3 regions of the Amycolatopsis sp. WQ 127309 genome follow, and region 1 is predicted to be linked to each of the others. Evidence: riboswitches for the same ligand, from Rfam matches in the RefSeq annotation. Region 1 holds a riboswitch; each other region holds the start of a gene.
The links. A riboswitch is a leader RNA that binds a small molecule or an ion and turns the genes downstream of it on or off. The one in region 1 is predicted to bind thiamine pyrophosphate.

Region 2: linked by a shared signal. The riboswitch ahead of thiC (phosphomethylpyrimidine synthase ThiC) and the one ahead of MUY22_RS05115 (thiamine ABC transporter substrate binding subunit) in region 1 are both predicted to bind thiamine pyrophosphate.
Region 3: linked by a shared signal. The riboswitch ahead of thiO (glycine oxidase ThiO) and the one ahead of MUY22_RS05115 (thiamine ABC transporter substrate binding subunit) in region 1 are both predicted to bind thiamine pyrophosphate.

Annotation. Positions count from the first base shown of each region.
Region 1 is NZ_CP095481.1:1,211,891-1,222,090, forward strand. Features, by position in the region: gene MUY22_RS05075 (cell wall metabolism sensor histidine kinase WalK) at 1-357, opposite strand, end outside; gene MUY22_RS05080 (response regulator transcription factor) at 357-1,073, opposite strand; gene MUY22_RS05085 (DUF2092 domain-containing protein) at 1,218-2,309, shown strand; gene MUY22_RS05090 (ABC transporter ATP-binding protein) at 2,306-3,280, shown strand; gene MUY22_RS05095 (ABC transporter permease) at 3,277-4,155, shown strand; gene MUY22_RS05100 (hypothetical protein) at 4,231-4,497, shown strand; gene MUY22_RS05105 (ABC transporter ATP-binding protein) at 4,494-5,501, opposite strand; gene MUY22_RS05110 (ABC transporter permease) at 5,501-7,126, opposite strand; gene MUY22_RS05115 (thiamine ABC transporter substrate binding subunit) at 7,102-8,154, opposite strand; TPP riboswitch at 8,176-8,285, opposite strand; gene MUY22_RS05120 (4a-hydroxytetrahydrobiopterin dehydratase) at 8,318-8,602, shown strand; gene MUY22_RS05125 (helix-turn-helix domain-containing protein) at 9,012-9,377, opposite strand; gene MUY22_RS05130 (DUF1330 domain-containing protein) at 9,388-9,675, opposite strand; gene MUY22_RS05135 (hypothetical protein) at 9,672-10,055, opposite strand; gene MUY22_RS05140 (hypothetical protein) at 10,052-10,200, opposite strand, start outside.
Region 2 is NZ_CP095481.1:1,776,252-1,786,451, reverse strand. Features, by position in the region: gene MUY22_RS07925 (helix-turn-helix domain-containing protein) at 1-376, shown strand, start outside; gene MUY22_RS07920 (alkaline phosphatase family protein) at 469-1,980, shown strand; gene thiD (bifunctional hydroxymethylpyrimidine kinase/phosphomethylpyrimidine kinase) at 2,025-2,825, opposite strand; gene thiC (phosphomethylpyrimidine synthase ThiC) at 2,822-4,456, opposite strand; TPP riboswitch at 4,450-4,574, opposite strand; gene MUY22_RS07905 (S1C family serine protease) at 4,625-5,536, opposite strand; gene MUY22_RS07900 (glycoside hydrolase family 15 protein) at 5,743-7,908, shown strand; gene MUY22_RS07895 (peptide deformylase) at 7,992-8,570, opposite strand; gene MUY22_RS07890 (DUF3263 domain-containing protein) at 8,726-9,034, shown strand; gene MUY22_RS07885 (LytR C-terminal domain-containing protein) at 9,031-9,657, shown strand; gene MUY22_RS07880 (AAA family ATPase) at 9,765-10,200, opposite strand, start outside.
Region 3 is NZ_CP095481.1:1,787,768-1,797,967, forward strand. Features, by position in the region: gene MUY22_RS07935 (phosphatidylinositol-specific phospholipase C domain-containing protein) at 1-726, opposite strand, end outside; gene thiD (bifunctional hydroxymethylpyrimidine kinase/phosphomethylpyrimidine kinase) at 938-1,765, shown strand; gene MUY22_RS07945 (ion transporter) at 2,086-2,889, shown strand; gene MUY22_RS07950 (MarR family winged helix-turn-helix transcriptional regulator) at 2,886-3,317, opposite strand; gene MUY22_RS07955 (thiazole synthase) at 3,416-4,174, opposite strand; gene thiS (sulfur carrier protein ThiS) at 4,176-4,376, opposite strand; gene thiO (glycine oxidase ThiO) at 4,376-5,452, opposite strand; TPP riboswitch at 5,446-5,551, opposite strand; gene thiE (thiamine phosphate synthase) at 5,684-6,343, shown strand; gene MUY22_RS07975 (hypothetical protein) at 6,406-7,146, opposite strand; gene MUY22_RS07980 (threonine/serine dehydratase) at 7,293-8,240, shown strand; gene MUY22_RS07985 (MFS transporter) at 8,265-9,806, opposite strand; gene MUY22_RS07990 (GntR family transcriptional regulator) at 9,849-10,200, opposite strand, start outside.

The DNA.
Region 1 (10,200 bases):
CGTGCTGACGACGGCGCCGAGGTAGCGGGCGCCGTCCTGCTGCACCGGCTGGCCGGCCTTGAGCAGCCCGACGTCGGCGCCGCTGAGCCCGCTCGGCGCGCCACCGTCGACCGGCGTGCCCGAGATGTCGAGCACCCGGACCGTCACCGGGGCGGTGGTCGGCAGCGCGCGCCCGGCGCTCACCTCGGCGCTGGCCGGGGCGAGCGCGCCGGTCAGCTCGCGGTCGACCGACTCGATGAGCAACGGCGAAAGTCGCGCCGCGGCCAGCGCGGCGAGCCCGAGCAGGCAGCCCAGGGTGATCGTCGCGGCCAGCACGGTGATCCGGGCCTGCAGGGACCGCCCGCGCCACCAGGTCATCACGGGGTGATGACCTCGTCGATCTGCGCGTCGGAGGCCAGGTAGCCGTGCCCGCGCACGGTCCGCAGCAGCGCGCCGGCGCCGACGGCGTCGAGCTTGCGCCGCACGTACCCGACGTACACCTCGACGAGGTTGCGCGTCACGGCCTGCTCCTCGCCCCAGACCGCGCGCAGCAGCTCGTCCTTGGTGACGACCGTGCCCGCGCGCCCGACGAGCACCTCGAGCAGCGCGAACTCGCGGGGGCTCAGCCCGACCTCCGCGCCGTTCCAGTGCACCTGACGCAGTCCGCGGTCGACCTCCAGCGCGCCGAGCCGCAGCGTGCCGCGGCTGGCGTCCGGCCCGGCGCGGCGCAGCGTCGCGCGGACCTGCGCCACCAGCACCACGAAGGAGAACGGCTTGACGAGGTAGCCGTCGGCGCCCAGGTCCAAGCCGTCGGCCTGGTCGACCTCGCCGTCCTTGGCCGACACGAGCAGCACTGGCGTCGTGACGCCGTCCTTGCGCAGCCGCTCCAGCACGCGGTAACCGGACAAGCCGGGCAGCATGATGTCGAGCAGCACGACGTCGAACGAGCCGGTGCTCGCCAGCTGCAGCCCGCTGGGGCCGTCCGCGGCGGTGACCACGTCCATCCCCTCCGCGCGCAGCCCGCGTTGCAGTGCTTTCCGCACGCCCAGCTCGTCGTCGACCACCAGCACCCGAGGTTTCACGAGTCTCATCATGGCGGGTTTGCGCAGGTCCCGCGGGATCTCTCAGCACGATCTCAGCCGCGGCGGGAGAACCTTCAGGGGTATCTCAGCCTCGAGAGGGAAGCGTCGGTGCCGGGAGCCGAGCACACTTGAGCTCGGGAACACAGGGAGAGACGCATGAAGACGAAGACGAAGGGCATCACCGCGGCGGTCGTGGGCACCGCTCTCGGCGTCGGCGGGCTCGCGGTCATCGCGATGCCGGCCAGCGCCGATGACAAGCCGGCACTGCCGCAGGTGAGCGCCGAAGACCTGGTGCAGTCGGTCATGCAGGCGAAGCCGGGCGCGTTCGACGGCACGCTGAAGGTCAGCAACGACCTCGGCCTGCCGGCGGTGGGGAGCGCGATCCCGGGGGCGTCCGCGCTGAACATCGACTCGGCGCACATCTTCACCGACGGCGCGGGCAAGAGCCGGCTCGCCGTCACCCAGGGCACCGGCCAGGAGACCGTGGTCCACGACGGGACGACCGTCTGGGACTACAGCTCCAAGACCAACACCGCGACCAAGGTGACCATCCCGGCGGACGTGGCCAAGCAGAAGGGCGCGGGCAGCGAGAAGACGGCCGACCCGGTCGCGACCGCCACCGAGCTGCTGGCGAAGGTCCGCGAGAGCAGCACGGTGTCGGTCGACGGCACCGCGACCGTCGCCGACCGCCCGGCCTACGAGCTGGTCCTGACGCCGAAGCCGAGCGAGCGCACGCTGCTGCGTGAGATCCGCGTGGCCGTCGACTCGCAGACGCGGATGCCGCTGCGGGTTTCGGTGCTGAGCAACGGGACGACGTCGCCGGCGCTCGAGGTCGCGTTCAGCCAGATCGAGTTCACCCAGCAGCCGGCCGACCTCTTCACCTTCACCCCGCCGAAGGGCGCCAAGGTGCAGGAGAAGACGCCGACGGTGGACCAGAAGGACAAGGACCTCGCCGAGCAGGCGAAGCAGGCCACCAAGGTCGTCGGCGACGGCTGGGACACCGTCATCACCGGCACGATCCCGGCCGACGCGCTGAACGCGGCACCGAAGCAGCAGGGTGACCGCCAGGGCCGCAACGCCGACCCGCAGGCCCTGCTCGACCGGTTCACCAAGAAGGTCAGCGGCACCTGGGGCAGCGGCCACCTCATCACCACGAAGGTGGGCAGCGCGATCCTGACCGACGACGGCCGGTTCGCCGCCGGTGCGGTGCCGGAGCAGGTCCTGTACGAAGCGCTGGGTCAGAAGTGACCAGTACGACTGTCGAGTCCGGGGCGGACGTTTCTTCGGAGACGTCCGCCCCGGCGGTTCCCCTGGCCGCGCGCACCAGGGGACTGCGCAAGGTCTACCGCGGCACGGTCGCGGTGGACCACGTCGACCTCGACATCCCCGAAGGCGCGGTCGTCGGGATGCTCGGGCCGAACGGCTCGGGCAAGACGACCACCATCCGGATGCTGCTGGGCCTGGTGCGCCCGACCGAGGGCGAGGTCGAGCTGCTCGGCCGCAAGATGCCCGACGCCGCCGCGCACGCGTTGCCGGACGTCGGCGCGCTGGTCGAGGGGCCGGGCTTCCACCCGTTCCTCTCCGGCCGCGACAACCTGCTGCGCTTCGCCGCGGCCGAACCGCGGCTGGCGTCGTCCGGGATCCCGTTCGCGGTCGACTCCGCGATCGAACGCGTCGGGCTGAGCGTCGCCGCGCGCCGGCGGTACAAGGGTTACTCGCTCGGCATGAAGCAACGGCTCGGGCTCGCTTCGGCGTTGCTCGTGCCGCGGAAGATGGTCGTGCTCGACGAGCCGACCAACGGCCTCGACCCTGCTGGTACCAGGGAGATCCGCAGGATCGTGGCCGAGCTGCACGCCGAGGGCGTCACCGTGCTGGTGTCGTCGCACCTGCTGGCCGAGGTGGAGGCGACCTGCACGCACGTCGCCGTGCTGCAGGCCGGGAACGTCGTCGCGCAGGGCGAGCTGGCGGAGCTGCTGGAGTCCGGGAACGCGGCCCTGCTGGTCCGCACGCCGGACGCCGAGCAGGCCGTGGAAGTGCTGCGGGAGAACCGGATCGGCGCGCGGCTGACGCCGGACGGGATCCGCGCCGACCTCACGGCCACCGAGGCGCCGCGGGTGCTGCAGGTCCTGGTGGGCGCGGGGGTCGCGGTCCACGAGGCGACGCGGGCGCGCACCGGCCTGGAAGACCTGTTCGCGCGACTGACGGAGGGGGCGGAATGACCGCGGTTCTCGAGGCACCGGCGGTCCGCACGGGCCACGACTCGGTGCCGCTGCCCCGGCTGCTGGCCGCGGAGCTGCGCTGGATCTTCCGGCGGCCGCGCACGCTCGCCGTGCTGGGCCTGCTGGCGCTGATCCCGGTGGTGATCGGCATCGGCCTGACGCTGGTGAGCGAAGACGCGCAGTCCGGCGGCGGCCCGGACGACGGCGGCGGCGCGCTGCTGGCGTCCGCCGTCAACAACGCTTTCGTACTGCCGATCGCGGCGATCGTGATGACGCTGACCCTGCTTCTGCCGCTGGCTTCGGCCATGGCGGGCGCGGACGCGATCGCGGGCGAGACGTCCCACGGAACCCTGCGCGGCTGGCTGATCGCCCCGGTCGGCCGCGGCCGGCTGCTGGCGGTCAAGGCGTTCGGCGTCGCGACGGTGTCGGTGGTTTCGGTGCTGGCGATGTGTTTCACGGGCGTGGTGACGGGCCTGATCATCAACGGCACGGACTCGCTGTTCACGCTGTCGGGAACCACGCTGTCGGTGGGCGGCGCACTGGCCCGGATCCTGCTGGTCGCGGGCTGGGTCGTGCTGCAGCTGTGGGCGGTCGGCGCGGTGGCGCTGGCGATCTCCAGCTGGACGGAACACCCGATGCTGGTGGTGGCGTCCGTGCTGGCGGCGGACATCGTGTTCACGATCCTGGGGTTCTTGACGTCGCTGGACTGGCTGCACCCGTTCCTGCTGACGCAGAACTGGTCGCTGGCCCCGGCGGAGGTGCTACAGGACCCGATGGGCACGCAGATGCTGGGCGAAGGCGCGTTGCGCGCGGGGTGCTACATCGTGATCGGGCTGTCGCTGGCCTACGCACGGTTGTCCACCCGCGACGGCTGAGGTTGCCCGGCAGGGGCCCTCGGGTCAAGCCAATGGACTTGACCTGAGGGCACCCTCGGCACCCATACTCCCGTCATGACCACGGACCAGCCCGGGGAGATCCGGCCGGGTGACATCTACGAGGACTGTTCTTTCCACCCCGTGCTGTGCACCTACATCGATGACGGCGACGAGATCGGCGGCATCTCGCTGATCGACGCCACCCATCCCAGAGCGTGCTCCCTCTCCGGTTGCGCCGTCATCAAGCTGTCCATCACGGACGTGATCGCGGCGAAGGCCGACTGGCCCGCCTACCTCGCTCGACGCAAGGCCGAGTTTCATACCGAGAGCCAAAGCCGCTAGCCGACCAGCGCTACGCCGTCCGGGTCCAGCTCCAGCCGGACTTCGTCCCCCGCCCGGAAGTCCGTCGCCGCCGGGGCGACCGCGTCCACAGTGGACTCCGCCAGCCGGACCACCAGCCGCACGTGCTCGCGGCGGTGGACCGCCGCCACCACCTCACCCGCGACACCCGAGCCGGCCACTCGCAGCGCGTGCGGGCGCAACCCCAGCCGCACCGGGCCGTCGGCGGCGTCCGGCGCCGGCACGTCGCCCAGCGGGGTCCGGACCACGCCGCCCGTCGCGAGCCCCTCGACGAACGACGTCACTCCCAGGAAACGCGCCACGTCGTCGTCCAGCGGGTTGCGCCACACGCGCCGGACCGCGCCCTCCTGGCGGACCTCGCCGGCGTCGAGCACCGCGACCCGGTCGGCCAGGGTGAACGCCTCCTCCTGGTCGTGCGTCACCAGCAACGCCGTGATCTTGCTGCGCCGCAACAGGTCCGCCAGATCGATGGCCAGCTGCTCGCGCAACCCGGCGTCCAAACCGGACAGTGGCTCGTCCAGCAACAGCAGCCTCGGCTCCGGTGCCAAAGCGCGGGCCAGTGCCACCCGCTGCGCCTGGCCACCCGACAGCTCCGTCACCCGGCGCCGTTCGAAGCCGGACAGCCCGACCAGTTCCAGCAGCTCGGCGACGCGCCCCGCCCACGCAGCCCGCGGCACGCCGTGCATCCGCAGGCCGAACGCGATGTTCGCGGCGACGTCGCGGTGGCCGAACAGCTGGCCGTCCTGGAACACCAAGCCGAAGCCGCGGCGGTGCACCGGGACCGCGCCGAGGTCCTCGCCGTCCCAGCTGACCGTGCCGCGGGCCGACGGCTCCAGCCCGGTGATCGCGCGCAGCAGCGTCGACTTGCCCGAGCCGGACGGGCCGAGCAGCGCCAGCACCTCGCCGTCGGCGATGTCGAGCCGGGCGTCGCGCACCGCCGCGAACGATCCATAGTGGATGGTCAGGTCCCGCACCGAAAGCGCCATCAGAACTCTCCCACCCGACCGCGGCCGAGCCGGTCGATCAGCGCGACCGCCAGCACCGTCACGAGCATCAGCAACGCGCACGCGGCGTACGCCATCTGGTTGTTCAGCTCCCCCGGGCGCCCCATCAGCGACGCGATCGCGACCGGCAGCGTCGGCGACGTCGGCCGCGCCAGGAAGCTCGTCGCGCCGAACTCGCCGAGCGCCACGACGAACCCGAACCCCGCCGCCGCGACCAGCGGCCGCAGCGTCAGCGGCAGGTCGATCTCCCGCCAGACCCGCAGCGGGCTCGCGCCGAGCGTCGACGCGGCCTGCCGCAGCCGGACGTCGACCGAACGCAGCACCGGCAGCACCATCCGCACGATCAGCGGGATGATCACCAGCGCCTGCGCGAGCGGCACCAGGTAGGGCGACGTCCGCAGGTCGCCGGGCAGCGCGTCGAGCGTCACGAGGTACCCGAACCCGACGGTCACCGCGGACACCCCGAGCGGCAGCATCAACGCGGCGTCGAGCGTCTCGCCGAGCCCGCGCGCGGCCCGCGCCGGCGACCGGCGCAGCGCCACCAGCACCACCGACGCGAGCACGCCGACGACCAGCGCCAGCAACGTCGCGTCGATCGCCACCTTCAGCGAGTTCAGCGCGGCGTCCCAGCCGGACACCTGCAACGCGCCCTTCTCGCCGGTGCCCGCGAGCGCCCGGTACCCCGCGAGGCTCCAGCCGTCCGAAGTGGACACCGACTCCGCGAGCAGCGCGACGATCGGCGTCAGCAGCAGCGCCAGCACGACGCCCGCCGCGCCGACGACCCACCATTCGCCGCCGCGAGGGCGTCGCGCGGCGCCGGAACCGATCCTGGCGCCTTCCTTGCGCCGCCGCGCCAGCCCGCCGACGACCAGCGCCGCGACGACCGCGGCGAACTGGATCAGCGAAAGCGCCGACGCGCCGGAGAGGTCGAGCAGGTCGACCGTCCGGAGGTAGATCTCGGTTTCCAGGGTCCGGTACCGCGCGCCGCCGAGGATCAGCACGACGCCGAAACTGGTGGCGCAGAACAGAAATACGACAGCCGCGGCGGACGCGATCGCGGGCGCCAGCGCCGGCAGCGTCACCGACCGGAACGCCCGCCACGGTGACGCGCCGAGCGCCCGCGCGGCGTCGGACGTCCGCGAGTCCAGCCGCGCCCAGAGCCCGGCGACGGTCCGCGCGACGACGGCGACGTTGAAGAACGCGTTGGCCAGCACGATCGGCAGCACGCCGCCGTCCGGCCAGAGCGCCCGGAACGCCAGCCCGACCACCACGGTCGGCAGCACGAACGGCACGAGCACCAGCGTCCGCGCCAGGCCGACGCCGGGCAGCCGCACCCGGGAAAGCAGGAACGCCACCGGCAGCCCGGCCAGCACCGCGACGACCGTCGAGCCCGCGGCGGTGGCCACCGTGAAGCCGGCCAGCCGCCAGGTCTGCGGGTCGCCCAGCACGACGTCGAGCCCGCCCGCGGCGAACCCGCGGCCGATGATCGCCAGCACCGGCCAGGCGAAGAAGACCACCAGGAAACCGATCGGGGCCAGCCCGAGCAGCGCCAGGCCGATGCCGCGTGCGGTCCTGGGTGGCGCTACGACTGCACGAGCGTGCGCCATTCGCCGATCCACTTCTCACGCCCGGCCTGCACCTGGTCCGCGGTCAGCGCCTGCGGCTTCTGCGGCAGCGGCGCGACCTGCGCCCAGCCCGCCGGCAGGTCGACGCCCTGGCGCGCCGGGTAGACGTACATGTTGGCCGCCACGGTCGCCTGGAACTGCTGCGAAAGCAGGAAGTCGACGACCTTGCGCGCGTTCTCCTCCTGCTTGCCGCCTGCCAGCACCCCGGCGTACTCGACCTGCCGGTAACAGGTGTCGAGCAGCGCCTTCGTCCGCGGCTTCCCGTCGTCGCCCACCTCGGCGGCCGGCGACGACGCGTACGAGACGACGATCGGCCGCGGCCCCTTGCCGGACGAGCCCGAGAACTCCTTCGTGTAGGCCTCTTCCCAGCCGCTGACCACCTTGAGGCCGTTGGCCTTCAGCTTGGTCCAGTAGTCCTTCCAGCCGGCCTCGCCGTACTTCGCGACGGTGCCGAGCAGGAACGCGAGCCCGGGCGACGCCGTCGCCGGGTCCTCGGCGACCAGCAGGTCCTTGTACTTCGGGTCGGCCAGGTCGTCGTACGACTCCGGCGCCGGGATCCCCTTGGCCGTGAAGTAGTTCGTGTCGACGTTGACGCAGACGTCGCCGACGTCGACCGCCGAGAGCCGGTGCTCCGGGTCGACGGCGTAGCGCTGCGGCCCGCGGTCGGCTTCCGGGCTGGTGTAGGGCTCGAAGACGCCCTCGGCGAGCGCGCGCGAGGCGAAGGTCGAGTCGACGCCGTACGCGACGTCGCCGACCGGGTTCGCCTTGGTGAGCACGAGCTTGTTGGTCAGCGAGCCGGCGTCGCCCTGCTTGAGCACGGAGATCTTGATGCCCGACTGCTGCTGGAAGGCGTCGAGCACCTCCTGCGGCGCCAGGAAGGAGTCGTGCGTCACCAGGGTGACGGTGGGCGTCTGCTTCGCGTCACCGGACCCGTCCGACAGCGAACACGCCGCTGTGACGACGCTGACGACGGCGATGGCCGTCGCGGCGCGAACAGCACTGCGTTTCATCTACCCTCCTGCACTTCGCCGGACGAGGAGGGAAAGCCCTCCCTTCGCCGGCATGATCCGGGATCAGGTGCTAACGGTCGCGGGTCACCCCGCCTCTCAGCCCGGCTCACCGGACTCCCGTGGCAACCGTGCACCTTAGTCCAGGACGTTGGACGATGGAGCCATGACGGAAATCTTGAGCGACGACGAGGCCGACCGGGCCCTGCTCTCCGGGTGGGTCCGGCACGACAAGGTCATCCGGCGCGAGGTGGAGCTGCCGAGCTTCCCGAAGGCGATCGAGGTGGTGGACCGCGTCGCGGTGCTGGCCGAGGCCGCCGATCACCACCCGGACATCGACATCCGCTGGCGCACGCTGACCTTCCACCTCAGCACGCATTCGGCAGGTGGGCTGACGAAAAAGGACTTCGCGCTGGCCAAGCAGATCAACGAGACCCTCGACGGACTGTGATCCCGGCTACTCTGAGTGCACGAAAGCCCGCGTTCGGCGTCTCTCGGTAAAGGACTTCGCACCGAGAGGCAGATATGACGCAGGCGATCGTAGTGGGCACAGTGGCATTCGCGACGATGGTGGCCGCGGCCGGCGGGGTGCTCTGGTTCACCGTCCGCAGTCACCGTCACTCGGACGGCTGAGTGCCGTTTCCGCTGGTCAGCGACATGATCGGGTGAGCTTCGTCACAGCTGCTAACACTCGGCATGGTCAACGCGCTGAACCCGCGGAAGCATCGGCCCGCTCGTAGGGAAAACGCCATGAACAGCACCCCCGCCACCGCCGCCCTGACCGCCACCCAGCGCGCCTGGATCAACGCCCTCGCGACCGCCGTCGTGCTGATCACGATCGCGCTGATGGGCCTCCTCGGCTAGTCCGCCCGGTCGTAGGCCTGCCGGGCTTCTCGCAGGCTCGGCAGGTACTTCTCCGCCCACTCGCGGCAGCGGTCCATGGGCTCGAACAGGGTCCGGCCCAGGTCCGTCAGCGTGTACTCGACGCGCGGCGGGTTCTCGTCGTAGGTCTTGCGGGTGATCATCCCGTCGCGCTCCAGGGACCGCAGCGTCTCGGTGAGCACCTTCGGGCTGACGTTCCGGAGCGGCACGCGCAGCTCGGAGAAGCGGCGCGGCCCGTCCTTGAGGCAGACGACGACCATGCCGCCCCACTTGTCCCCGATCCGGAACGGCGTGTCGGCCGACGGGCATTGCGGCGCGAAGAGATCAGCGGTCAGCGGCTCCACCCGGCCGACGTTAGGCCACGCCGTCGACGAGCAGCAACCGCCGTCGCAGCGCGGTCTTGCTCAGCTCGAGCGCTTCGGCGTACTCGGCGGAGGCGTACCAGCGTTCGGCCGTCTCACGGTCCGGGAACTCGACGAGGACGACGCGCTTGTCGCAGACCCCTTCGAGAACGGTGGGTGTCGCGCCCCTCGCGAGGTAGCGCCCTTGATACCCCGTGATCGACGCTTGGGCGAGTTCGCGGTAGCGCTGGGCCGCGGTTTCATCGAGGATCTCGACCTCGGAGATGACGTAGACGCTCACGGTTCCGAGGGTGGCAGAACTCCGGAGCCCTCACCTGGTGCTGTCACTACCCGGATTTCTTCCGGCGGCGGGAACTCGACGGGCGTCTCGTCGGCCACGCTCCAGTATTCGAGGCCGGACAAGCGGCCTTCGTCGACGAACAGGATGAGCCCGCCGTCCGCCACGTCGACGTCCACGGCGACCCGGCTCCCGACGTCGGCCACCGTCACGGTTTCGTCGACGGCGAGGTCGATCGTGGGACAGCCGCACGGGCAGCGGCCGGTCACCTCGGCCGTGCGCGCCTGGGCGCGAAGGGCCGCGGCACCGGGAAAGTCCGTCGCCAGCAGCAGGTCCAGGACCGCTCTCTCGCGCGGGGTGAGCGGCCGGCGTCCCGCGGTCAATAGCGTGGCATGTTCGGGATCGCCTTCTCGGCGACCTCGATGAGGGCCTCGACCTTCGCCACGTCGGCCGTCACGTCCTCCGCGGTCACCGAGGGCGCCTCCGAAGACCGGTAGGCGACTTCGTTGCGCCGGACCCGCATCCGGT
Region 2 (10,200 bases), 560 kb from region 1:
GGACGGACCCTGGGACGTCTACCTCCGCAGCTGCCCGTGTCGTGACGTGCTGGACCTGCTGGCCAACAAGTGGACGGCCCTGGTCCTCGGTGCGCTGGCCCGCGGACCGCACCGCTTCGGCGAGCTGCGCCGCGCGGTCGACGGCGTCAGCCAGAAGATGCTGACCCAGAATCTGCGCCAGCTGGAGCGCGACGGCTTCCTGACGCGCACGGTCTACCCGACGACCCCGCCGTCGGTGGAGTACGCGCTCACGGACATGGGCGCCGAGGTCGGCGCGCACCTGATCGCGCTGAGCGCCTGGTCCCAGGCCAACTTCGGGCGGATCCGCTCGGCCCGCGAGTCCTACGACGGCCGGGAGCTGCAGCCGGTCCGCTGATGGCTCACCGGGTTTCGCCGCGCGTTCACCTCGTCGCCTTCGTAACTCCCTAACCTCCGGGTAACTCATCCGAACCAATTCCTGGAGGGTTCATGCGGAGACTGTTCTGCCTGGTCACGGCGTTGGTGGCGGCCGCGGGGCTGACCACCGGCGTAGCCGAGGGCGCGGCGAAGACGCCCAAGGTGCTGGTGATCGGGCTCGACGGCACGCGGTTCGACAAGCTCCTCGCCGCCGACACGCCGAACGTGCACGCGCTGGTCCAGCGCGGGTACTCGGCGCGGAGCTCGCTGTACGGCAGCGGGATGGCGCCGACGCTCAGCGGGCCCGGCTGGTCGTCGATCCTCACCGGCGTCTGGCCCGACAAGCACCTGGTGAAGGACAACGCGTTCACCGGCAACAACCTGGCCGCCTACCCGAGCTGGCTGGCGCGCGCCGAGACGGCGAACCCGGCGCTCGACACGTACGCCGCCGTCGACTGGAAGCCGATCGGCGACAAGATCCTGCGCACCGGTCAGGACCGCAAGTACGTCCTGGACGGCGACAGCGCCGGCTACGAGAACACGGACCCGCAGATCGCCGCGGACGCCGAGAAGCACCTGAAGCAGGACAAGGCCGACGCGTCGTTCGTCTACTTCGGAGACACGGACGAGGCGGGCCACGCGCACGGCGCCGACTCGCCGGAGTACGCGGCGACCCTGCGCGCGGACGACGCGTACCTCGGCCGGCTGCTGGCGGCGATCAACGCGCGACCCTCGTATTCGTCGGAAGACTGGCTGGTCATGCTGACGACCGACCACGGGCACACCGGCCCCGGCGGCCACGGTGGCGACAGCCCCGAGGAGCGCATGACGTTCGTGGTCGCGGCGGGCGGCGCGGTGCCGGCCGGAACGCCCGCGGTGGCGCCGAAGATCGTCGATATCGCGCCGACGGCGTTGCGGCACCTGGGAATCCCGCTCTCCCTGGACGGTTACGCGCTGGGCTCGCTTCCCGCGGATCCGTTCGACTCGGCGGTCTTGAAGCCGCGGGCGGACGAAACGGGCGTCCCGGCGTCGGTGCCCGGCTGGACGCACGACGCGCCGTCGGGCTGGACGGTCCGCAACGCGTCGGCCATGCCCGCGGGTGTCGCGGAGTGGCAGGGCTGGGCGTTCACGACGGACGACTTCTGGACGCGCACCGCGCCCGGGCAGGAGCGGGAGGCGAACGTGCGCGCCCGGGGCGTCTTCGCGGTGGCGGACCCCGACGAGTGGGACGACAAGGGGTCGCCGTCTTCGTCGGGGACCTTCGACTCTTCCCTGGTGTCACCGGCGCTTGCGGTGGCCGGTAAGTCCACAGTGGACGTCGGGTTCATCTCGCACTACCGCCAGGACGGCACCCAGCGCGGCGCGTTGACGGTCTCCTTCGACGGCGGCGCGGAGCAGCCGATCCTGGCGTACGGCCCGGAATCCTCGTCCGCGAACCGGGGTGGCGACGTCCTGTCCCAGCCGACGACGACGTCGGTGGCGGTCCCTTCGGGCGCTCGTTCGGCCCGCTTCACGTGGCGCCTCTACGCGGCGGGCAACAACTGGTACTGGGCAGTCGACGCCCCGCGCCTGACGACCCGCTGACCCACGTCGTGAGTGGTAATTCGGGTCAGAACCCTGATTACCACTCACGACGAGCCGAGCACCCAGAACGGCGACACCGGGCCCACGCCCGCGCCCAGTGGGTAGGACTCCGCCACGCAGCGCTCGATGAACTTCTTCCCCGCCGTCACGGCGTCAGGGACCGACGCTCCCTTAGCCAGCGATGACGTGATCGCCGAGGCCATGGTGTCGCCGCCGCCGTGGGTGTTCTCCGTGTCGTAGCGGGGGCCGCTCAGCGAGACGTACGAGGCGCCGTCGGTCAGCAGGTCCACGCACGTGCTGCCCGTCATGTGGCCGCCCTTGACCAGGACCCACCGCGAACCGAAGGCCAGCAGGGCCTCGGCCGCCTCCCGTTGGGACGCGGGAGAAACCACCGAGATGCCCGTCAGCAAGCGGACCTCGTCCAGGTTCGGGGTGATCAGCGTCGCCCGGGGAAACAGCTCCGTGCGGATCGCCTCCAGGGCGTCCTCGCGCAGCAGTGCGTGGCCCGTCATCGACGCCGCCACCGGGTCGACCACCAACGGGATGTCGCCGCCGACTTCGTCCAGGGTCTTGGCCACCGCTCGGATGATCTCCGCCGTCGCCAGCATGCCCGTCTTGGCCGCGTTCACGCCCATGTCCGTCGCCACGGCCTTGATCTGCGCGGCCACGACGTCGGCCGGGATCTCGGTGAAACCCTGGACGCCCAGGGAGTTCTGCACGGTGACGGCCGTCAGTGCGACCAGGCCGTGGACACCGTGCGCGAAGAACGTGCGCAGGTCCGCCTGGATGCCCGCACCACCGCCGGAGTCGGATCCGGCGATGGTGAGGGCGGTGGGCGGAGTCACGGCTGCACCACGGGCAGGTAGACCTGGCCGCCGGACTCGGTGAACTCCGCCGACTTCGAAGCCATGCCGGCCTCGATGGCCTCCACAGTGGACAGACCGTGCTCCTCGGCGTACTTGCGGACGTCCTGCGTGATCCGCATCGAGCAGAACTTCGGCCCGCACATCGAGCAGAAGTGCGCGGTCTTGGCCGGCTCGGCGGGCAGGGTCTCGTCGTGGAACGCGCGCGCCGTGTCCGGGTCGAGCGACAGGTTGAACTGGTCGTTCCAGCGGAACTCGAAGCGCGCCTTGGACAGCTCGTCGTCCCACTCCTGCGCGTACTGGTGCCCCTTGGCCAGGTCGGCGGCGTGCGCGGCGATCTTGTACGTGATCACGCCGGTCTTGACGTCGTCGCGGTTCGGCAGGCCGAGGTGCTCCTTCGGCGTGACGTAACACAGCATCGCCGTGCCGTACCAGCCGATCTGCGCCGCGCCGATGGCGGAGGTGATGTGGTCGTACGCCGGCGCGATGTCCGTCGTGAGCGGGCCGAGGGTGTAGAACGGCGCCTCGCCGCAGAGCCGTTCCTCCAGCTCGACGTTCTCCTTGATCTTGTGCATCGGCACGTGGCCGGGGCCCTCGATCATCACCTGGACGTCGTGCGAGCGCGCGAGGTGTGTCAGCTCGCCAAGGGTCTCCAGCTCGGCGAACTGCGCGCGGTCGTTGGCGTCGGCGATCGAGCCCGGGCGCAGGCCGTCGCCCAGGGAGAACGTGACGTCGTACTGGCGCAGCAGCTCGCAGAGTTCCTCGAAGTGCGTGTACAGGAAGGACTCCTGGTGGTGCGCGAGGCACCACGCGGCCATGATCGAGCCGCCGCGGCTGACGATGCCGGTGACGCGCCGCGCGGTCAGCGGGATGTAGCGCAGCAGCACGCCGGCGTGCACCGTGACGTAGTCGACGCCCTGCTCGCACTGCTCGACGATGGTGTCGCGGTAGACCTCCCACGACAGCTTTTCCGGCTCCCCGTCGACCTTTTCCAGCGCCTGGTAGATCGGCACGGTGCCGACCGGCACCGGTGAGTTGCGGATGATCCACTCGCGCGTCTCGTGGATCCGCTTGCCGGTGGAGAGGTCCATGATGGTGTCGGCGCCCCAGCGGGTGGCCCACACCATCTTGTCGACTTCTTCCTCGACCGACGACCAGACGGCCGAGTTGCCCATGTTCGCGTTGATCTTCACCAGGAAGTTCTTCCCGATGATCATCGGCTCGGACTCGGGGTGGCGCCGGTTGACCGGGATCACCGCGCGGCCGCTCGCGACCTCGGCGCGGACGAACTCCGGTTCGACGCGCTCGCGAGCCGCGATGTACTCCATTTCCCTGGTGACGACGCCTTGTCTGGCCCACCCGAGCTGCGTGTTGTGCTCCCGGCCGTCGGCCCAGCCGGCCCGCAGCCGATGCAGTCCACTGTGGACGTCGATCTTCGCTTCCGGATCCGTGTACGGGCCCGAAGTGTCGTAGACGTCGAAGTGTTCGCCGTTCGAGAGGTCGATCCGGCGGGCCGGAACGCGGAGTCCGGATTCGGTCTGGTGGTAGATCTTGTGCGAGCCCGTGATGGGCCCGGTCGTGACGGAGACGTCCTTGTTCTCCAGCGTTGTCAACGACTTTCACTCCCTACGCCGGCATTACCCGGTCAGGTTCATGCGGTCGGTGACACCCGGGACAAATCCCCAGTCACCCTCTCAGCCCGCCATGGCGCGAGCTCCCGCGTTGTGGTGTTGTGCCACCGACCATGCCACGCCGGGGCGCCAGACTCAAGTCCGCTCACCTCACCCGACCAGTTCGGCCGGTGTGGCGTAGACGTCGACCATGGCTCCGTTGCGCAGCACGGTGATCGGCAGTGCGGTGCCGATCACTTCGGCGAACAGCTGCCGCTGGATGCCCTGCGCGTCCGACACCCGGGCGCGCCCGACGGTCAGCACGAGATCACCCGTTCGCAGCCCGGCGCGCTCGGCGGGCCCGCCGGAGACGACTTCCCGCACGCGCAGCCCGGCCTCCTGCCCGGTGCGCTCGGCGACGTCGTCGGGCAGCGGCGCGGGCACGCCGACGACGCCGAGGTACGCCCGCCGCACCCGGCCTTCGACGACGAGCGTGTCGATGATCCGGCGCGTCGTCGAGTTGATCGGCACGGCGAGCCCGAGCCCGACGCCCGCGACGGCGGTGTTGATCCCGACGACGCGGCAGGCGGAGTCGGCGAGCGCGCCGCCGGAGTTGCCCGGGTTGAGCGCGGCGTCGGTCTGGATGACGTCCTCGATCACCCGGCCGGCGCGCCCGTGCCGCACCGGGAGCGCCCGGCCGAGCGCGCTGACGACGCCGGCGGTCACCGAGCCGGAGAACCCGAGCGGACTGCCGATCGCCACCACGAGCTGCCCGACGACGAGGTGGTCGGCGTCTCCGAGCACGGCGGCGGACGGCGTCTCGTCCCGCGCCCGCAGCACGGCGAGATCGGACAGCGGATCGGCCCCGACGACGTCGAAGCGGGCTTCGCTGCCGTCGGCGAAAGTCGCGACGCCGTGGCGTTCGCCGTCGACGACGTGGGCGTTGGTCAGCAGGTAGCCGTCATCGGCGAAGACGACCGCGGAGCCGCTGCCGCGCCCGAGCTGAACCCCGGCGACGTGCGGGGTGACGGTCTTGGCGACCGTGCTGACCGCGCGCGAGTAGGCGTCCATCGCCTCGTCCATGGAGTACCTCGATTACACCGTTGCAGGTACATCAAGTGTGCGCCGCGAACGGCCGGAAGTCCGTTCGCTGCTGGTGAACCGGCGGCGTGACCGGACCAGTGACGGTCAGTGGTTCACCGGTTCGGACCATGCGCCCGTGAAGAATCGGCGAGACACTGCCTGTCGCTTCTGTAACGGTGCAGAAGCGACATCACTGTGGGGTTGATATGCGCAAACTCATGGTTCCGGCACTCGCCGGGCTGCTGGTCACCGGACTCATACCGGCGACCGCGGCGGCCCAGGGGACGGCTCCCGGCGCCCCCGGCGCCCATCCCAGCTGGCTACCCGCGAACAAGACCGGCTTCGGCACGGCCCACGATCGCGGCAGCAACGTCTGGTTCACGCTCCAGGGCGGGCAAATGTCCGAGGTCTACTACCCGGACCTGTCCACGCCCAGCGTCCGCTCGATGGACTTCGTCGTCACCGACGGGCGCAGCTTCGCCGTCGCCGACAACACGGCCAAGTCGCAGCAGGTCCGGCGGACCGACGACGACAGTTTGACCTACGAGCAGACCGTCACCGACGACCAGCACCGGTGGCGGCTGCGCAAAACCTACGTCACCGACCCGGCCGCGACGACCGTGCTGGTGGACGTCGACTTCCAGTCGCTCACCGGGCGGCCGTACCAGCTCTACGCGGTCGCCGACCCGGACCTGACCAACGACGGCTCCGACGACTCGGCCGCGCGCAAGGGTGACGCGCTCACCGCGTCGGACGCCACCAACGCCGCCGCCCTCACCGCGAAGCCCGGCTTCACGCGCACGAGCGTCGGTTACGCGGGCGCGTCCGACGGCGGCACCCAGCTCGCGAAGACGTTCAAGCTCACCACCTACGACAGCGCGGCGAAGGGCAACGTCCTGCTCACCGGGCAGACCGCGGCCGACGGCGTGCGCAGCCGGCACGTCACCCTCGCACTCGGCATGGGCGCGAAGGCGGCCGACGCGCTCGGCAACGCGCAGGCGTCCCAGCGACGCGGTTTCGGTGCCATCACCCGCGCCTACGACCGCGGCTGGGAGCAGTACCTGCGCGGGGTGAGCAAACCGCCGTCGTCGCTGAAGACCGACAGCGAGCGCGACCTCTACAAGGCGTCGATGCTGACGCTGGCCGCGAGCGAGGACAAGCACCACCCGGGCGCGTTCATCGCGTCGCCGAGCATGCCGTGGCGGTTCGGGAACAACGACCCGGAGTGGTCGCCGTCCGGCACCTACCACCTGGTCTGGCCGCGCGACCTCTACCAGATCGCGACCGGCCTGGCCGCCGGCGGCGACACGGCGGCCGCGAGCCGCGCGGTGACCTACATGTTCGGCACGCAGCAGCAGGCCGACGGGCACATGCCGCAGAACAGCCGGGTCGACGGCGTGCCGTACTGGACGTCGGTCCAGCTCGACGAAACCGCTTTCCCGATCGTGCTCGCTCAGCAGCTCGGGCGCAACGACGTCTGGCCCGGCGTGCGCAAGGCGGCCGACTTCCTGTTGTCCTACAAGGGTCCTGACGGCCAGGCGGCGCCGTGGACGCAGCAGGAACGCTGGGAGGAGCAGGACGGCTGGTCCCCGTCGACCATCGCCTCGGTGATCGCCGGGCTCGTCTGCGCCGCGGACATCGCCTCGCACAACGGCGCGGCCGCCGACGCCAAGAGGTACCTCGCCGCGGCGGACAAGTTCAAGGCCGACCTGCCGAAGCAGACGATCACCACGAACGGGCCGCTGTCGAAGGACCCGTACTTCGTCCGGCTCACCAAGGACGGCAACGCCAACGCCGGAACGACGTACAACCTCGGCAACTCCAGCGTGACGATGGACCAGCGCGCGGTCACCGACGCCGGGTTCCTCGACCTGGTGCGCCTCGGCATCTACCGCGCCGACGACCCGGTGATCGTCAACAGCGTGCGCGTCACCGACAAGGAGATCTCGTTCACCACGCCGACCGGCCAGTTCTGGCACCGCTACACGAAGGACGGCTACGGCGAGCAGGCCGACGGCTCACCGTGGGACTACACGTTCCCGGCCGAGAGCCGCACGACGTTCGGCCGGCTGTGGCCGCTGCTGGCCGGCGAACGCGGCGAATACGAACTCACGCTGGGCCAGCCGGCTTCGGCCGCGCGGCGGCTGCGTGACCTCGGCCGGGTGAGCAGCTCGGCGGAGACCATGCCGGAGCAGGTGTGGGACGAGAACCCGCCGTCGGGCCAGACGGGGTTCCCGGCCGGCACGCCGAACAACTCGGCGACGCCGCTGGCCTGGACGCACGCGCAGTACGTCCGCCTGGCCCAGGACGTCAAGGCGGGCGCTGTGCTCGAAACCCCGCGAGTAGTCCGCTGCCACTTCCTCGGCTGCTGAGGTTCGCCAAAAGCCGTGAAGGCCTCCTTACCGGCCATAAGAGCCGGTAAGGAGGCCTTCACGGCTTTACGGAGTACGGGAGGTCAGATGACGGCGCCGTCGTCTTCCGGGGTGCGTGGCGGGAGCCACGACAGGCCCGGGACGCCCCACTTGTTGGACTTCAGCATCTTCTTCGCGGCGCGGGCGTGGCGCCCGACGAGCCGGTCGAGGTAGATGTAGCCGTCGAGGTGGTCGGTCTCGTGCTGCAGGCAGCGCGCGAAGTAGCCGGTGCCCTCGACCTCGATCGGGTTGCCTTCGATGTCGGAGCCGGTCACCTTCGCCCACGACGCGCGGCCCGTCGGGTACGACTCGCCGGGCGCCGAGAGGCAGCCCTCCCAGTCGTCGTCCGGGTCCGGCATGGTCTCCGGGATCGCCGACGTCTCGAGCTTCGGGTTGACGACGACGCCCTTGTGGCGCACGCCCTCGTCGTCCGGGCAGTCGTAGACGAACACCCGCAGGTCGAGGCCGATCTGGTTGGCCGCTAGGCCGACACCCTCGGCTTCGTACATCGTCTCGAACATGTCGTCGGTGAGGACGCGCAGCTTCTCGTCGAACTCGGTGATCTCCCGAGTCGGGTGGTGCAGCACGGGGTCGCCGGCGATCCGGATGGCGTGGACGGTCACGAGCGGGCAGTTTAGTCGGACCCTTCTGGTAGACCTGCATCAGACCGTGACGCGCCGATGTCGATGCCCACGTCGGCGTGTTGATCCGTGGTTGAATGACGCCCGCGGAAGAGGTTGGTCTGGATCACCATGTCGCCCGATTGAGAGGGACTCGGATGGACGCCGCGGAGTCGATGGCTGAGCCGCAGCCGTCGCCGCCGAAGCCCGTACCCGGCCTGACCGAACGCGAGGTCGAGATCCTCGCTTTCGAGCGCCAGTGGTGGCGACATGCCGGTGCGAAGGAGAACGCCATCCGTGAGCGCTTCGAAGTCTCCAGCACGCGCTACTACCAGCTGCTGAACAAGCTGCTGGAGAAGCCGGAGGCGATCGAAGCCGACCCGATGCTGGTGAAGCGGCTGCGCAAGACGCGCGCCGCCCGCCAGCGCAAGCGTGGGGCCAGGCGACTGGGGATCGAGCTGAAATGAGCGTGTTTTCGGGAATGTCCCGGCCGATGAAGGCCGCGGGCGTCGTGCTGATCGGCGTGGCGATCGTCGCCGCCGTGATCGGCGGGATCTCCGCGTTGAGTGGTGGCGGTTCGAACGAAGCCGGGCCGAGCGGTACGCCCAGCTCCCAGCCCGGCACGCCGCCGGGCGGGACGTCGCCGCCGACCTCGCCGTCGACACCGCCGCCGTCGTCCACGACCCCTCCGACGTCACCCACGCCGTCGTCGCCGACGCCCGGCCAGCCCACACCGGGGCAGCCGACGTCCGGGCAGCCGGGTCAGCCCGGCGACCAGCAGACGGGCAACAAGTGGGTGACCGTCCGGGTCTTCAACAACTCCCTGATCAAGGACCTCGCCGAGCGGGCCGCGAGCGACTTCCGCGGTGACGGCTGGACCGTCAACGAGGTCGGCAACTACTCGCAGGGCACGATCCCGGTGACCACGGCGTTCTACCGCCCGGGCACCGACGAGGAAGCCGCGGCGAAACAGCTCGCGCAGGAGTTCCAGATCAAGGCCGAGCCTCGCTTCCCCGGGATAGAGAGCGCCAGCCCGGGCGTGATCATCATCGTGACGAAGGAATACGAGTCGGGCCACAAGGGCAGCTGACCCGTAACTCGCGTGCTTGAGCACGTAACTCGCGTGATCGGGGCCGGAACTCACGAGTTCCGGCCCCGATCACGTGGGATCCGGGCCGGATCACGCGAGTTCCGGCTTCAGTCCCCGGCCTGGGCGTGGGCGTAGGCCTCCAGGGCCGCGAGCTGGCCCGGGTCCAGGCTCGGCCGGACCGTCTTGCGGGCCGTTTCGAGGTGGGCCGCGGTGACTTCGTGGGCTTCCAGCGACTCGCGCATCGCCGTCAGCGCCGCTTCGCGGATCAGCGCCGCACAGTCGGCCGCCGAGTAACCGTCCAGAGTGGACGCCACCGCGGCCAGGTCCACATCGGAGGCCAGCGGGGTGTTCTTCGAGGTCGCGGTCAGGATCGCCGTGCGGGCTTCGGCGTCCGGCGGCGGCACGTAGACGCGGCGCTCCAGCCGGCCCGGCCGCAGCAGCGCCGGGTCGACCAGCTCGGGCCGGTTCGTCGCGCCGAGCACGACGACCTCGCGCATCGGCTCGACACCGTCGAGCTCGGTCAGCAGCGCCGCGACCACGCGG
Region 3 (10,200 bases), 580 kb from region 1:
GTCACCGCCGGCCGCGCCGTGCACGGTCGGGAAGATATAGGCGTCGCCGATCCGGCCGGCGTTCTTGAGCCCGAGCAGGTAGCGGCCGTACTCGACGTCGGTCTTCAGCGTGTCGGTCGGGTTCTGCTCCTCCACCGTGCCCGGGATGATCTCGGTGATCACCCGGCCCCGCAGCGCGTCCACGGACGGCCAGTTGTCCGCCTTGGCCGCGTCGTCGAGCGTGCCGTAACCGCCGAGCAGCTCACCCGGGCGGAAGGCGACGCTGCCGAGGTGCGCGCGGAACGTGGCGTCCAGCTCGTCCGGGCCCATGCCGGTGTTGTCCGAGAAGCCGGTCTTCATCTCGAGCTTGAGCGTGAGCGGCGTGTGCCCCGGGTGGGCCGCGAGCCAGATCCGGATGTCGTCGAGGCAGTACTCCAGGTTCTTGTTCTTCCCGCCGGTGTACAGCTGCGCCGCCGACGCCGCCGCGACGCAGTTGTTGCTGTTCCCCAACGGGTTCGAGTGGCTGACCTTCCACTCGTGGGTGAAGAAGTCGGGCCAGACGTCGAGCTCGATCAGCGACGAGCCGGCGTCGAGCGCCCTGGCCAGGTAGTCGTAGGCCGCCGGGTCGTACGTGTTGTGCACGCCGACCGTCGTGACGTGGGAGAGCTTCGGGCCGTCCGCGTTGGCGGCGGTCGCCCCGGAGAACGTGAGAGCGGCCGTGAGGAGTACCACCGAGAAGAGCTTCATCCAGGCTCCTTCGCCCATACAGTGCCGACGGTTACCAATCCGACAGCAGCCACGGCGGAAACCGGCGCCTCGTGCAGACCGGCTGCGGACCGTATCCGCCTACTTCCTGCCAGATTGGTAACTGGTGAGTAGCCCACACAATGTGCCACCGTGGTGGCCTGTTGATGAAGCAAAAGCGGCCGATTGGCCTAGACCAGAAGTCGGGAAGAGAATGACCACGAGCCCGCCCACCGCGTTGACCATCGCCGGTTCGGACTCCGGCGGCGCCGCCGGTCTGCAAGCGGATCTGCGCACGTTCCTGACCTGCGGCGTCCACGGCCTGGTCGCGGTCACCGCCGTCACGGTGCAGAACACCCTGGGCGTGCACGACCGCGCCGACCTGCCGCCGCACATCGTGGCCGGGCAGATCGAGGCCGTCGCGGCGGACATGGGCGTCGGCGCGGCCAAGACGGGCATGCTGGCGTCCGCGGAGATCATCGACGCCGTCGCGGCGGCGTGCGACAAGGCGGAGATCGGCCGCGACGAGAAGATCCCGTTCGTCGTCGACCCGGTCGCGGCCTCGATGCACGGCCACCCGCTGTTCGACGACGCCGGCCTGCGCGCCCTGCGCGACGAGCTCCTGCCGCGCGCGACGGTGCTCACCCCGAACCTCGACGAGGTCCGGCTGCTGACCGGGATGACGGTGAAGGACCGCGAGGGCATGCACACCGCGGCGGTGGTGCTGCACCGGATGGGCCCGCGCTACGTCCTGGTCAAGAGCGGCCACCTGCAGGCGGACCCGGAGTGCGTCGACCTGCTCTTCGACGGCTCGACGTTCGTGGAGCTGCCGGGCGAGCGCTACCCGACCCAGCACACGCACGGCGCGGGCGACACGATGGCGTCGGCGCTGACGGCGGGCCTGGCGAAGGGCATGCCGGTGGTGGAAGCGGCCCGCTACGGCAAGTGGTTCGTCTCCCAGGCGGTCGAGCACGCCTACCCGATGGGCGCCAAGGTCGGCCCGGTCTCGGCCTTCTGGCGGCTGGCACCCGAAGAGCGCTGAGCACCGGCACGACTTGCGCCCGAAGACCCGCTGGTCGCCGCCATTCGCGCACGAAACCCTCCGCTGGGGCGACCGAATCAGGCTGTCCGGCAGCCGGCCCCCGAAGATCGCGGGTCACCCCGCCGCGGCCGCACCCTTCCTGCGGCCCGTGCCCGGGACCCGGGCAAACCGGTCGCCGGCGCCCGCGCGACACGGCACCGCGCGGGCGCCCGAACCACACCAGCCTCGGCCTTCTGGCGGCTGGCACCCGAAGAGCGCTGAGTACCCGTCCGGTTACCCTTTCCTCGTTTACTGATCCTTGACCACAACGGGGGACGGCCTTGACCGGGCGCGAACGGGTCGCGAGGTTCCTCGAGGACCGCCGCTTCCAGAACTTCATCATCGCGGTGATCGTGTTCAACGCGGTCACCCTCGGCATGGAGACGTCGACGTCGCTGATCGACGGCTACGGCGGCCTCCTGCACACCCTCGACCACATCGCGCTCGGCATCTTCGTCGCCGAGCTGCTGGCGAAGTTCTACGCCTACCGCGGCGCGTTCTTCCGGGACAACTGGAACGTCTTCGACCTGCTGGTCGTCGGCATCGCCGTGATCCCGGCGACCGGGCCGTTCGCGGTGCTGCGGTCGCTGCGCGTGCTCCGGGTGCTGCGGCTGATCTCCGTCGTGCCGTCGATGCGGAAGGTCGTCTCCGGGCTGCTCGCGGCGATCCCCGGGATGGCGTCGATCGCCGCGCTGCTCGGGCTGATCATCTTCGTCGCGGGGGTGATGGCGACCAAGCTGTTCGGCGTGATCTCGCCGGAGAACTTCGGCGACCTCGGGACGTCGTTGTTCACGTTGTTCCAGGTGATGACCGGTGAGGCGTGGCCGGACATCGCGAAGGAGATCATGCAGCAGGCGCCGATGGCCTGGATCTTCTTCGTCGTCTACATCCTGGTGTCCAGCTTCGCGGTGCTGAACCTCTTCATCGCCGTCGTGGTCAGCGGCATGGAGGACGAGCTGCGCCAGGACATCCGCGAAGAAGAGGCGAAGCAGGCCGCGACGCAGGCCGAAGCGAACCGCGAGATCCTCGAAGAGCTCCGCGCCCTGCGCGCGGAGCTGGCCGAGCTGCGGCAGAACGCCGCTTAGCGGTCTTCGTCGGCGATCAGCGCTTCGAGCGCCGGGAGTGCCGTGGTCAGCGCCTCGCGGTGCTCCGGCGACAGCTTGTCGAGCCGCCGGTTCAGCTCCTGGACGCGCGTCGACCGGACGCCGGACACGAGCCGCTCGCCCTCTTCGGTGGCCTTCGCCAGCCACGCCCGCCGGTCGACCGGGTCGGACTCGCGGCTGACGTACCCGGCCTCGACCAGGGACGCGATGATCCGCGACATGGTCGCCGCCGCGACGCCCTCCTTGGCCGCGAGGTCGCCGAGGCGCAGCTGGCCGGCGTGGACCAGCGTCGCGAGCGCGGAGATCGCGCCGTGGCCGGGGCCCGGCACACCGGCCTGGCGCAGTGACCGGGACAGCCTTCCCACGGCGAGGTACAACCTGCCCGAGGTGTCCTGAACCGATGTGGTCACGGCTGGCTCCTTCTGCCCTCACCCGTGCGCGGGTGCGCCGGAAAGTTCCGTCTACCTTACGGGTTGGCGGTGCAGGTTCGGTGTTAAGGCGCTCCGGTTCACCGCGGCGGGCTCGACGCCTGCGCCCAGAAGCGCTGCGGCACCCGTCCCGCGCCGCGGGCCAGCCGTCCGGCGACGACGGCCGACCGCATCGCCGCGGCCATCCGCTCGGGATCACTGGCCCGGGTGACCGCGGTGGACAGCAGGACGGCGTCGCAGCCCAGCTCCATCGCCAGGGTGGCGTCCGACGCGGTGCCGATTCCGGCGTCGAGGATCACCGGGACGCTCGCTCGCGAGACGATCAGCTCGATGTTGTGCGGATTCCGGATCCCGAGGCCGGTGCCGATCGGCGCGCCCAGCGGCATCACGGCGGCGCAGCCGGCCTCCTCCAGCCGCAGCGCGAGCACCGGGTCGTCGTTCGTGTAGACGAACACGGTGAACCCGTCGGCGGCCAGCTGCTCGGCCGCGTCGAGGGTTTCGACGGGGTCCGGCAGCAGCGTCCGGTCGTCCGCGTGGACTTCGAGCTTGATCAGATCGGTACCGAGCGCCTCGCGCGCCAGCCGCGCGGTGAGCACGGCCTCGGCGGCCGTGCGGCAGCCCGCGGTGTTCGGCAGCAGCTCGATCCCGAGGCGCCGGAGCAGTTCCAGGACGCCGGAGCCGCCCTCGGCGTCGGCGCGGCGCATGGCGACGGTCGTCAGCTCGGTGCCGGACGCGACCAGCGCCCGTTCGAGCACAGCGAGGTTCGCCGCGCCGCCGGTGCCGATGATCAGCCGTGACGACAGCTTGTGCGTGCCGATGACGAGCGGTGCTTCGTCCACTTCAGCCTCCCTGGACGGCGGTGAGCACGTCGAGCGCCGCGCCCTTGGGGACGGCGGTGGCCGCCCAGTCGCCGCGGCGGACGACCACGCCGTCGACCGCGACGGCGATCCCGGGCCGCTGCCCGCCGGCGGCGTCGAGGACGTCGGCGACGGTGGCGTCGTCCGGGAACTCCGTCCACTTGCCGTTGAGCTTGATCTCCATCACACGTGCTCCTTCTGGTGCAGGCGGGCGGGTGAAGCCGCTTCGACGCCTTCGGGCGGCTTCTCACCTTCGAGCCAGGCGACCACGGCGGCCGCGGTCACGGGGGCCAGCAGCAGGCCGTTGCGGTGGTGCCCGGTCGCGGCGTAGACGCCGTCGTCCAGGACGCCGAGGTACGGCAGCGCGTCACGGCTGCCGGCGCGCAGGCCCGCGGCCGTCTCGACCAGCTCGTACTCGGTGATCGCCGGGAAGACGCGCTCGGCGCCCTCGATCAGCTCGCGGACGCCGCGCGCGGTGACGGCCTGGTCGAAGCCCGCTTCGTACTGCGTCGCGCCGAGGACGAGCTCCTGGTCGCCGCGCGGGACGAGGTAGATCGGCCGGCCTTCGACCACGGCGCGGACGGTCCGCGTCGGCGGCGGCAGGCAGCCACGGCGCGGTTTGAGGCGGAGGATCTCGCCCTTGAGCGGGCGGACGGCGTCGGCCAGTTTCGGGTGCAGCCGCCCGGTCCAGGCGCCGGCGGCGAGCACGACGGCGTCGGCGTCCGGGATCGTTTCGACGCGTTCGCGGACGAACCGGACTTGGTGGTTGACGCAGGCCGCGTACAGCGCGTTGAGCAGTTTCCGGTTGTCCACGGCCAGGTCGCCGGGCACGTGGAGTCCACTTCGGACGGATCCGACGCCGGGTTCGAGCCGCTTGGCCGCGCGCCCGGTGAGGCGTTCGGCCGCGCGGCCGAGGGACTGCAGGTGGCCGGCGAGGATGTCGAGGTACCCGGCGTCGGCGCTGTCGAAGGCGACGACCAGCGTCCCGTGCTCGGCCAAGCCGGGATCGACGCCCTCTTGCTTGAGGTCGGCCGCGAAGCCGGGCCAGCGGCGGAGGGACTCTTCGCCGAGGGCGAGGACGTCTTCCTCGCCCGGCCAGGCCTCGGTGACCGGGGCGAGCATGCCGCCGGCCAGCCAGGACGCGCCACCGCGCACGGGTTCGGGGTCGTGGACGGTGACCGCGTGACCGTTCGCGGCCGCGCGCCACGCCGCGGACAGGCCGATCACGCCGGCACCGACCACGGCCACGGTGTTCGTCATGGGATCACGCTCCCTGCGCCGGCATGACCCGGATCAGGTTCCACGGTCGGAGCGGCAGCTCCCTCTCAGCCCGTGCCTCGGGCTCCCGTGCGGACTCCGTCACCCTACTGTGCCGTTCGTTACCAGTCCAACCACAGTCACGGCCGGATGGCTTTCGTGGCAACGGCACGTACCGCTCGAGGCCGGCCTGCTTTTGGCCGGACCGGTAACCGGCCAGGTACGGTCGCCGCTATGCCCGCCCTCTCCGGTGACAAGATCCGCGCCCGCCTCGACACCGCGCGCCTGTACCTGTGCACGGACGCCCGGACGACCCGCGGCGACCTCGCCGCGTTCGCCGACGCGGCCCTGTCCGGCGGCGTCGACATCATCCAGCTCCGGGACAAGACCGGCGCCTTGGAAGCCGCGGGCGAGATCGCGGCGCTGGAGGTGCTGGCGGAGGCGTGCGAGCGCCACGGAGCGCTGCTCTCGGTGAACGACCGGGCGGACGTGGCCCTGGCGGTCGGCGCGGACGTCCTCCACCTGGGCCAGGACGACATCCCGGTCCCCCTGGCCCGCCGCATCGTGGGCGACGACGTGGTGATCGGCCGCTCGACACACTCTCTTGACCAGGCTGCGGCCGCTGCTTCCGAGCCGGGTGTGGACTACTTCTGCACAGGCCCCTGCTGGCCGACGCCGACCAAGCCGGGCCGCTCGGCACCGGGCCTGGACCTGGTCCGTTCCACGGCCGCCGCCGCGGTGTCCCGGCCGTGGTTCGCCATCGGCGGCATCGACGTCCCGAGGTTGCCGGAGGTCCTGGCGGCGGGAGCGTCGCGGATCGTGGTGGTCCGGGCGATCACGGAGGCGGAGGACCCGGCTGCGGCAGCCCGCGAACTGCGCTCCCACCTGCTCTGACCCTGAAGTCCGTGAAGGACTCCTTACCGGCTCTTATGGCCGGTAAGGAGTCCTTCACGGCTTTACGGGGTCGGGGTGGACGCCGCGCCCTGGCTGGTCGGGGGTGCCGCCGAGGTTGTCGGCTTCTGCGACGTCGTACTCGGCGTTGTCGGGGTTGTGGTCGGCGTGTCCGACGAGGTCGTCGGTGGGGTGTTCGACTGGGTCGTCGTCGGCGACGTGTCCGTCGGTGAGTCCTGGGTGTCGTTCGTCGAGGTCGAGGGCGTCGTCGACGGGGTCGGGGTCGAGGGGCCCGAGCCGCTGCCGAAGATCTTGCCGATGCCCGCTCCCGTGCCGCCCGCCACCTTGCCGCCCGTGGCCGCGTCCACGCTGACCATCGCCAGGATCGCCACCGCGAACGCCACCACGCTCGTGCCGATGATCAGCGGCCAGCGCAGTTTGCGCAGCCTGCCCGGCTCGTCGTCCGGACCGTCCGTGGGCAGGTCGTCCGGGCGCTTCAGCCGGACCGTGGGTTGCTCGGCCAAGGGCACCTCGGCGCCACCTCGGCGGCGGATCCCCGACGTCGCCAACTGGCGGGCCTTCGACGCGGCCGCGCGCGTGCGCTGCAGTGAGCGCAGGTACACCTCGCCGCCGACCGTGGTGATCACGCTCGCCACGCCCGCGCCGGCCACCGTGCCCGCCACGCCGAGCGTCGACCCCAGCAGCGCCGCCGTCACCGCCGCGAGCGCCGCCGCCATCACCTGCGCGATGCGCAGTCCTGACTTTGCTTCCTTCGTTTCGGAAGTCGCTGCGTTCTCCTTGCTCATGATCCCGATCCGGTAGTAAGTCTTCTCCCCTGTCCAACGTGTAAGGCGCGCGGGAAACTCCCTGCGTTGCCGCGGCGTGAGGAGCGCCACGTTGACCGTCCACTATGGACAGTGTAAACCGAACGGTTTCTTGACATACTCGGCACATGGAACTGGTCACGATCTCCGACATCGAGGCGGCCGCGAAGCGCGTCGAAGGTGTCGCCGTGCGCACGCCGCTGTTGCTCCAGACGTGGGACCCGCGCGGGTCCTTGTGGCTCAAACCCGAGAGCCTGCAACCGATCGGCGCGTTCAAGGTGCGCGGCGCGTTCAACGCGATCGGCACCCTCGACGACGCGACGCGCGCCCGCGGCGTCATCGCCTACTCGAGCGGCAACCACGCGCAGGCCGTCGCGTACGCGGCGCGGCAGTACGGCGTGCCCGCGGTGATCGTCGTGCCGGACGTCGCACCGCGGATCAAGGTCGAGGCCACCCGCTCGTACGGCGCCGAGGTGATCGAGGTGCCGATCGGCGAACACGAGGCCAAAGCGCACGAACTGGCCGCCGAACGCGGGCTGACCCTCGTCCCGCCCTACGACCACGCGGCGATCATCGCCGGGCAGGGCACCGCGGGCCTGGAGATCGCCGAAGACCTGCCGGACGTCGACGTCGTGCTGGTGCCGGTCAGCGGCGGCGGGCTCGCCGCCGGCGTCGGCACCGCGATCAAGGCGCGCTGCCCGCGGGCGCGGGTCATCGGCGTCGAGCCCGTGCTGGCCGGTGACACGACCGAGGGCCTGCGGCTGGGCCGCCAGGTCGACTGGCCGATGGCCGACCGCGCTCGCACGATCGCCGACGGCCTGCGCGCGCAGCCGTCCGAGCTGACCTTCGCGCACCTCACGAAGGTCGTCGACGCCATGGTGACGGTCACCGAGGACGAGATCCGCGACGCCGTCCGGACGCTGGCGCACAAGGCCCGCCTGGTCGCCGAGCCCAGCGGCGCGGTGACGACGGCGGCCTACCTGCACCACGCGGCCGAGCTGCCCACCGGCCGCACGGTGGCGATCGTCTCCGGCGGCAACATCGACCCGGCGCTGTTCGCGGAGATCCTGGCCTGACCCGCTCGGCCCGCATGGGCCCCGTCAGGAGCCGGCGGCCGGGGCCCCTCGGCGCACGTGTGTCGGCGGGCCCTCGACGCCGCAGCTGAAGCACTCGCCCAGGTGGGGCGACTCGTCGGCGACCGGAGGCGCGGCCGGCGGCGCGGGCGCGGGGGTGGGCGGCGCGAGGACGCCGTTGTGGATGCCGAGCGCGATCAGCCCGCCGGCGATGGCCAGGACCGCGCAGATGATCAACGCCGTCCGCCAGCCCGCGGTCAGCGCGACCGGGTCGTTGTACGCCTCGCCGGTCAGCCCGGCCGCGGCGGGCAGCACCGCCACCGCCAGCAGGCCGCCGGAGCGGGCGATCGCGTTGTTGACGCCCGACGCGACGCCGGCGTAGCGGTCCGGGGCCGCGGCGAGCACCGTCGCGGTCACCGGGGCCACCACGGTCGCCAGGCCCAGCCCGAACACGACGACCGCGGGCAGCACGGCCCCGAGGTAGGACGCGCCGGGCGCGATGCGCAGCATCAGCAGCATCCCGATGCCGACGACGATCGGCCCGACCACCAGCTGCGTCCGCGGGCCGATGCGCTGCGCGAGCGCGCCCGAGCGGCCCGAGAGCAGCAGCATGATCACCGTGAGCGGCAGCCCGGACAGGCCGGCCGCGGTCGGCGAGTAGCCGAGCGAGACCTGCAGCTGCATGACCATCAGCATCAGCACGCCGCCGAGTGCCGCGTACATGGCGAAGGTCAGCGCGTTGGACAGGGTGAACGTCCGGTCGCGGAACAGCGACGGCGGCACCAGCGGCTCCCGCGAGCGGTGCTGGACGAACACGAACGCGGCCAGCCCCGCGATCCCCAGCACGCCCGCGACCAGCACGATCGGGTCGCCGATGCCGCGTCCCGGCGCCTCGACCAGCGCGCCGGTGATCCCGGCGAGGCCGATCGCGCCGAGCGCGGCGGCGCCGAAGTCCGGGTGCCCGGTCGCTTCCTCGTCCCGCGACTCGGGCACGAACTTGCGCGCCATGAAGACGACGGCGACCGCGATCGGCACGTTGATCAGGAACGCCAGCCGCCACGACCACAGCTGGACCAGCAGCCCGCCGAGCAGCGGCCCGGCGGCGGCCGCGATGCCGCCGAGGCCGGACCACGCGCCGATCGCGCGGGCGCGCGCGTCGTGCGCGAAGGACGACTGGAGGATCGCCAGTGATCCGGGCGTCAGGAGCGCGCCGCCGATGCCCTGCAGGATGCGCGTCGCGACGAGCATCTCGGTCGACGTCGCGGCGGCGCACAGCCCGGACGCGACGCCGAACCAGACGACGCCGATGAGGTACATGCGGCGCCGGCCGTACCGGTCGCCGAGCGAGCCGGCGACCAGGATGAGCGCGGCGAGCGCCAGCATGTAGCCGTCGAGGATCCACTGGAGCCCGGCGACGGACGCCCCCAGCTCGGTGCCGATGCGGGGCAGGGCGACGTTGACGATCGTGCCGTCGAGCATCGCCATGCCGGAGCCGAGGATGGTCGTGGCGAGCACGCCGCGCGCGGCGTGCGTCCCCCACCGGATCCCGGTGTCTTCGGTGGCTGTCACCAGCACACTCCACCGTGCCCGAAGACCCCCGTCAACCTGGCCCTACGGCATCAGCGTCGTGACGAACTTGTAGCGGTCCCCCCGGTAGATCGCGCGGGCGAACTCCACCGGCTTGCCATCGGTGGCGAACGAGTGCCGCGTCAGCATCAGCACCGGCATGCCGACGTCCGCCCCGAGCATCTCCGCTTCCTGCGGCCCGGCGAGCGACGTCTCGATCGTCTCCTCCGCGCGTTCCAGTTCGACGCCGTAGTGCTCACGCAGAACGGCGTACAACGACGCGCCCGCCGAGACGTGCTTGCGCAAACCGCGGAAGCGGCCCAGCGGCAGGTGCGTCGTCTCCAGTGCCATCGGCTGGGAATCCGCCAGTCGAAGCCGTCGAAGGCGAAGAATTTTC